2 regions of the Brevibacillus sp. AG162 genome follow, and region 2 is predicted to be linked to the other one. Evidence: riboswitches for the same ligand, from Rfam matches in the RefSeq annotation. Region 2 holds a riboswitch; the other holds the start of a gene.
The links. A riboswitch is a leader RNA that binds a small molecule or an ion and turns the genes downstream of it on or off. The one in region 2 is predicted to bind FMN.
Positions count from the first base shown of each region.

Region 1 (3,414 bases), on a different contig from region 2:
TGCTCTAGAGAACGGGGAAATTCTTGGCGTAGTCTGTGCCAAAGACGGGATGTCAGCGACTGAGGCCATGCTGGGAGGAGTCGTTGCTCAAAGCCAAAAGAACAGCATTGAGTATTTGACCGCGTCACTGTGGAAAAAGGATAGTAGCCAGATCAATGAGAAAGAGCAGACACCAGATTATTCCGTCATACTTGAACCAGCATGGCGTATTATCAAAAAAGGAGGCACAAAATGAGCAGAACCTTTCAAAAAGGCATTATTTTCGATATGGACAACACCTTGTTGCAATCCAGGATCAATTTTGCCGATATGAAGTGGGCCATTTTTCAGCTATGGGTGGACAATGGGATCGTTTCTTCTACATTTGAGTGGGAAAAGCATACCGCATCGCAGCTCATTGAGATCGGGCGAAAAACGGAGCAGATGACGAGAGATCTGGAGCAAGCAATGTGGGATGCGGTAACCGCGATCGAGAAGGAAGGGATGCATGGCGCTGTTTTGGAGCAGCACGCGGTAGAAGTGCTAGAGGAGTTGAAGAACCGCTATCAGCTGTATATCCTGACGAATAACGCTTATGCCGCCGCAGAGGAGGCTTTGAACGAGACAGGAATCGCCTCTTATTTTGATGAAATCGTCGCCCGCGAGCAGATGGCGACCTTGAAGCCATCTCCCTCCGGCATTCACTATATTCGCAGCCGCAAGCCAGATTGGCCTGTTTCGTCTTGGACGATGATCGGGGATTCGTGGATCGATGGTAAGGCAGCCTGCGACGGACAAGTTGCTTTTATTGCCTATCAAGGGAACGAGCAGGACATGGAGCAAAATGGTGTAGTGCCAAAGGCGTACATAAATGATTTGAAAGAACTCCTGACCGTTCTTGAAAAGTGCGAGCAAGGGTAAAGTGCACTTCCCCAATAAATGATTACAGACAATAACGAAAAATGTGCTATACTTTGCATAACTGAATACCAGCCTTCAGGGTAGGGTGCAATTCCCGACCGGCGGTAATGACGAACGCACGTCTGAGCCCGCGACTCGCTATCGTAAGCAGTTGATAGCGACTGACTTGGTGCAAATCCAAGGCCGACGGTACAGTCCGGATGGGAGAAGGTATTTGGAATGGCCTATTTCGCTGTTTTTTCAAAAAACGGTTGAAGTCAGGCTTCTTTCTCAACGCCCTGAGCATACTAATCACGGGTGTTTTTGTTTTTCGTAAAAACTTCATAGCGACAATCTTCAGGGCAAGGTGAAATTCCTGACCGGCGGTAATGACGTACGGACGTCTGAGCCCGCGACTCGCTGACCACGCTTGCAGCGACTGATCTGGTGAAAAACCAGAGCCGACGGTACAGTCCGGATGGAAGAAGATTTTTGTGCTTTCTTCATTTATTTTTTTCAAAAAACGGATGAGGTAAGGCTTCTTTCCCTATGCCCTGAAACGCTTTGAAGTTTCAAGGGCTTTTTGCGTTGTGGTTGGCTGGAATGATGGAACAGAAAGGAGTGCGGTATGGAACAGGACAGCAGGTACATGGATCTGGCGCTGGAGCTGGCACGATCGGTACGAGGCCAAACCAGCCCGAATCCCATGGTCGGAGCTGTGATTGTGAAGGATGGAACCATCGTGGGGATGGGAGCGCATCTGCGCGCTGGCGAACCGCATGCCGAGGTGCATGCTCTGCGGATGGCTGGGGAAAAAGCGCAAGGCGCGACGGCGTACGTGACGCTTGAGCCTTGCAGTCACTACGGGAAAACACCGCCGTGTGCAGAGGCATTGATCGCAGCTGATGTAAGTCGTGTCGTTGTAGCTACGCTCGACCCGAATCCACTAGTGGCGGGACGAGGAATCGAGATGCTGCGGGCAGCAGGGCTGGAAGTGGCGGTGGGCGTGAGAGAAGAGGAAGCGAAGGCGCTCAATGAAGTCTTTTTTCATTACATCCAAACCAGACGTCCATTTGTGACGGTAAAGACGGCCAGTACATTGGACGGGAAAATCGCTTCGTTCACCGGACACAGTCGGTGGATTACTGGAGCAGAGGCTCGGGCAGAGGTGCATGAACTGCGCAGGCAGCACGATGCAATCCTGGTTGGGGTAGGAACGATTCTCGCTGACGACCCACTGTTGACGGCGCGCAAGGAAGAGCAGCGTTTTGGAAGCCAGCCAGTTCGCGTGATTTTGGACAGCTATTTACGGACGCCGCTGGATGCCCGTGTTGTCCAGAATGCAGATGCGAAGACATGGATCTTTACGACAGGTGCCGCCCCAAGGGAAAAACAGGAGCTGCTCACGGCAAACGGAGTAAATGTCATCACAACGGCAGAGCCAATTCGCGTGGAAAAGGTACTGGATACGTTGGGAGAGCTGGGGATCACCTCGTTGCTTGTGGAAGGCGGGCAGGAAGTAAACGGCTCCTTTTTGCAGGCGAGAGCGATTCAAAAGGTCGTGAGCCATATCGCGCTAAAGCTGATCGGAGGAAGCGGCGCGCCCTCGCCATTCGGTGGTCAAGGCTTTGCGACGATGGGAGAAGCAGTACAACTGACGAATGTCACGATCACATCGATCGGGAAAGACGATGTACAGATTATCGGGTACCCACAATGGGAGGATCAGACGTAGCAAGTGAGGAGGAGAGAGCATGTTCACGGGACTGGTCGAAGAAGTGGGCGTGTTGGAATCGATTCAAGGGAACGAACAGGCGAGTCGACTGGTTATCCGCGCACAGCAGGTACTCGAAGGGGTGAAGCTCGGCGACAGTATTTCGGTCAATGGCATTTGCCTTACGGTTACTTCTTATACCAATCGTCAGTTTAGCGTCGATGTGATGCCGGAGACGATGAACAAGACGAGCTTGAGCCAATTACGCAGCGGACAACGGGTCAATTTGGAGAGAGCGATGCGGCTGGGGGATCGTTTTGGCGGGCATATCGTCTCCGGACATGTGGATGGGACCGGAACGGTTGTTTCACGAGAGGTAAATGCGAATGCTGTCGTGTTTCGGATTGAGGCCAAACCGCTGCTATTGAAGTACGTTATTACCCGTGGATCGATTTGTATAGATGGCATCAGTCTCACCGTGGTGGACGTAAACGATAGCGGTTTTACCGTTTCGATCATTCCGCATACGCTGGCGAATACGAGCCTTGCAGACAGACGACCTGGGGACTTGGTGAATCTCGAAACAGATGTCATCGGTAAATATGTGGAGCGTTTGTTAGGTTATCAAAACCATGGCGGTACAGAAAAATCTGGCGGGCTCAGTCTAGCCTTTTTGCAGGAAAACGGCTTCGCGTGAGTAGGAGGGAGAAAGCATGTTTCATCGCATAGAAGAAGCATTGGAAGATTTGCGTCAGGGCAAGGCGGTCATCGTGGTAGATGATGAGGATCGGGAAAACGAAGGAGATTTTGTCTGCATGGCC
Region 1 is NZ_VFNO01000007.1:232,462-235,875, forward strand. Features, by position in the region: gene FB479_RS21325 (YdbC family protein) at 1-235, shown strand, start outside; gene FB479_RS21330 (HAD family hydrolase) at 232-900, shown strand; FMN riboswitch at 968-1,116, shown strand; FMN riboswitch at 1,229-1,373, shown strand; gene ribD (bifunctional diaminohydroxyphosphoribosylaminopyrimidine deaminase/5-amino-6-(5-phosphoribosylamino)uracil reductase RibD) at 1,508-2,614, shown strand; gene FB479_RS21340 (riboflavin synthase) at 2,634-3,290, shown strand; gene FB479_RS21345 (bifunctional 3,4-dihydroxy-2-butanone-4-phosphate synthase/GTP cyclohydrolase II) at 3,307-3,414, shown strand, end outside.
Region 1: linked by a shared signal. The riboswitch ahead of ribD (bifunctional diaminohydroxyphosphoribosylaminopyrimidine deaminase/5-amino-6-(5-phosphoribosylamino)uracil reductase RibD) and the one ahead of FB479_RS22875 (ECF transporter S component) in region 2 are both predicted to bind FMN.

Region 2 (3,414 bases):
TGGTTCCATACGCGTTGTTCTCGATGTTCTTCGGGTTTTGGGACTTCAACGAACGGTATATCATCCGGGGCGAGATGGATCGCATCCTGACGAGACCGATTCACAATCTGGCGCAGGTGTGCCTCGAGTCGATTGCGCCAGACCGTATTTTTGGAGTCATAACCGGGATTATCATCATGGGGTATGCTGCCATTCAACTCGATTTGTCGTTTTACTGGTACGACGTGTTCATCTTTATCGGGCTCTCGATCAGCGGGGCATTGATTTACGGTGGCGTGTATACCGCGATTGCTGCGGTTAGCTTCTTTTCCGACTCACGTACAGGGATTGCCCCGATGATTTACAACATCCAGCAATATGGGCGCTATCCGGTAGACGTTTACAACAAGGCTATTCGCTTTGTGCTCACCTACGTGCTGCCGTTTGCCTTCGTGGGTGTTTATCCGGCGGCATACTTTTTGCGCAAGGAAGTCTGGTACACATATGCGGCAATGACACCGGTAGTGGCTGTCATTTTCTTCGGTATCGGGCTTCTCGTTTGGAACTGGGGTGTCACGAAGTATCGAGGAGCGGGTTCTTGATGATTTATAATCTGAAGTCGTTGTGGTAATATTAAAAGCATAATGTAAAAAAAACCGTCCCGGCGGCAACCGGAACGGTCGGTACAATAGGCGCTTCCCGCAAAGGGGTGCGGCTCAGATCTGGGTGTGAAATAGACCGCTGAGGTGTCAACTCAAGGGCGGTCTATTTCTTTTTGGTCAAGGTAACTACCAAGCCGATTATTGTTATACCAACTAAACAAATCGGAAAAATAAACAAAAAGTGTCGCTTTGGCAGTTTCCTCTATTGTCAAATCAAAAAACAGCAGTATAATATGCTGTATACAACTACACATTCCTTCGGGGCAGGGTGAAATTCCCGACCGGCGGTGATCATGCTTTGTGCATGTTAAGCCCGCGAGCCTCCCGAGCTGCAAGTAGCGACGGAGTGCAGGATCTGGTGTGATTCCAGAGCCGACAGTACAGTCTGGATGGGAGAAGGATGACGACAGTACGTTTATCACACGTGCTTGTTTGCCTGTGCAAACGGGATGAGAACGTAGAGGCCAGCCCTCTTGTTTCTTGTACCTTTTATTTGCGCATGGTTTTGTCATACGCTTGCAAATGCCCTGTGGAACCTATAGCCACAGGGTTTATTCTGTTTGTGTAACAAGACGTGTGAGCTTACAACGACTGTTGCCATTCCTCAAGAAGGAGTAGAAAAATGAGGAGATGGTAAACATGAAAGAAACAGCGCTGCATTCTTCGCGCACACGTGCAACCCAAAAGCTGGTGACGATCCCCATGCTGGCGGCCGTTGCATTTATTCTGCAGTATCTCGAGGTTCCTGTTCCGCTGATGCCAAGCTTTTTGAAGCTCGACTTCAGTACACTCCCGGCATTGATCGGGGGACTCATATACGGACCTGTAGCCGGCGTCATTATCGAGGTACTTAAAAATACACTGCACATGCTCTTCAAAAATACAGACGGTCTGTTGATCGGTGAGCTCGCAAACGTTGTAGCAGGATCAAGCTTTATTTTTGCGGCTGTCTACATGCAGCGTCTCGGCCAAGGCAAAAAAGGCTTCCTGACGGGTCTTGCTCTGGGAACGTTGTTGATGACGATTGTCATGGCTGTGGCAAATGCGTATGTGCTGTTGCCTGCGTACGCTGTGCTTTATCAAATGCCGATTGAACAGCTTTTGACCATGTTCAATGCGACAAGTATCTGGTCATTGGTTCTGTACGGAATCGTACCATTCAATCTCTTCAAAGGTGTTATGATTTCAGTGGTTGCGTATCCGATCTACGTGAAGCTCGGCTCCAGAATCGCTGCCCGTATCAACAATTGACAACCACGATGTGACTCGCTAATATGTTTAGTTAATAGATAGTCACAAAAGGCTATGAAAGGACCCGCAGCTATTCCCTCGTAACAGAGAGTCGGCCCTAGTCTGGAAGGCTGATACGCAAAGGATAACTGCCCCCCATCCTGAAGCCGCTGGTGAAGAGCTGAGCCGGATGCCCACCGTTATCGGGTTATCGAGAGGACTATGGCGTATGCTGTAGTCAATCAGGGTGGTACCGCGGAAGTTGATCCTCCGTCCCTTTTAGGGATGGGGGATTTTTTGCATTTTACGTAAGAATAAAAAGGAGCGTAGACGGATGAAAGAGGACAAAGCGTTTGTAAAAGAAATTACACCGCAATCGGAGGATTTTTCGCGTTGGTACATCGATGCCATTAAAAAGGCGGATTTGATGGACTACACACCGGTACGCGGCTGCATCGTGTTCAAGCCGGATGGCTTCGAGCTATGGGAGCGAATTCAAGAGGCGATGAATAAGCGCTTCAAGGAGACAGGGCATCGCAATGCCTATTTCCCGATGCTGATCCCCGAGTCCTTCTTTCAAAAAGAAAAAGAGCATATCGAGGGCTTCAATCCAGAGCTGCCTTGGGTAACAGAGGCTGGGGGCGAGCCGCTAGAGGAAAAGCTGGCGCTACGTCCAACCTCTGAGACGATCATCGGTCATATGTACAGCCAGTGGATTCAGAGCTACCGCGACCTGCCTGTATTAATCAACCAATGGGCAAACGTTTTTCGTTGGGAAAAGCGGACAATACCATTCTTGCGGACATCGGAGTTTCTCTGGCAGGAAGGCCACACGGCACATGCGACAGAGGAGGAAGCTCGTCAGGAAACGATGCAAATGCTGGAGATTTACCGAGAGGTCGTCGAGCAGGAGCTGGCGATTCCGGTTTGGAAGGGACAAAAAACACCGAGTGAACGCTTTGCTGGTGCTGTCGACACGTATTCCATTGAAGCGATGATGAAGGATGGCAAAGCAGTGCAAGCGGGCACCTCGCACTATTTGGGCGATAAATTCGCGCGCGGCTTTGAAATCAAGTTTTTGGATCGTGACAATCAGTTCAAGTACGTTCACACCACATCATGGGGAACCTCTACGCGGCTGATTGGTTCGATGATCATGGTGCATGGCGATGACCGCGGTCTCGTGTTGCCGCCTCGCATGGCTCCGACACAGGTTATTATGATCCCAGTCGGTCCGATGAAGCTGCGCGAGAAGGTGATGGAGGCGTTTGATCCACTCTTTGAGGAGATCAAGACTGCAGGCGTGCGTGTCCGTGCCGATCTTCGCGAAGAAACACCAGGCTGGAAGTTCAATGAGTGGGAAATGCGCGGAGTTCCTCTGCGTTTGGAGCTCGGCCCGCGTGACGTGGAAAATGGTCAAGTAATTCTGGCTCGTCGTGATACGGGGGAGAAGGTGACGGTTTCACTTGAAGGTATCGCGCAGACAGTTGTTCAACTGTTGGAAGAGATTCAGCAAAATATGTTCCAAAAAGCACTCGCCTTC
Region 2 is NZ_VFNO01000009.1:10,760-14,173, reverse strand. Features, by position in the region: gene FB479_RS22880 (ABC transporter permease) at 1-581, shown strand, start outside; FMN riboswitch at 892-1,046, shown strand; gene FB479_RS22875 (ECF transporter S component) at 1,281-1,892, shown strand; gene proS (proline--tRNA ligase) at 2,206-3,414, shown strand, end outside.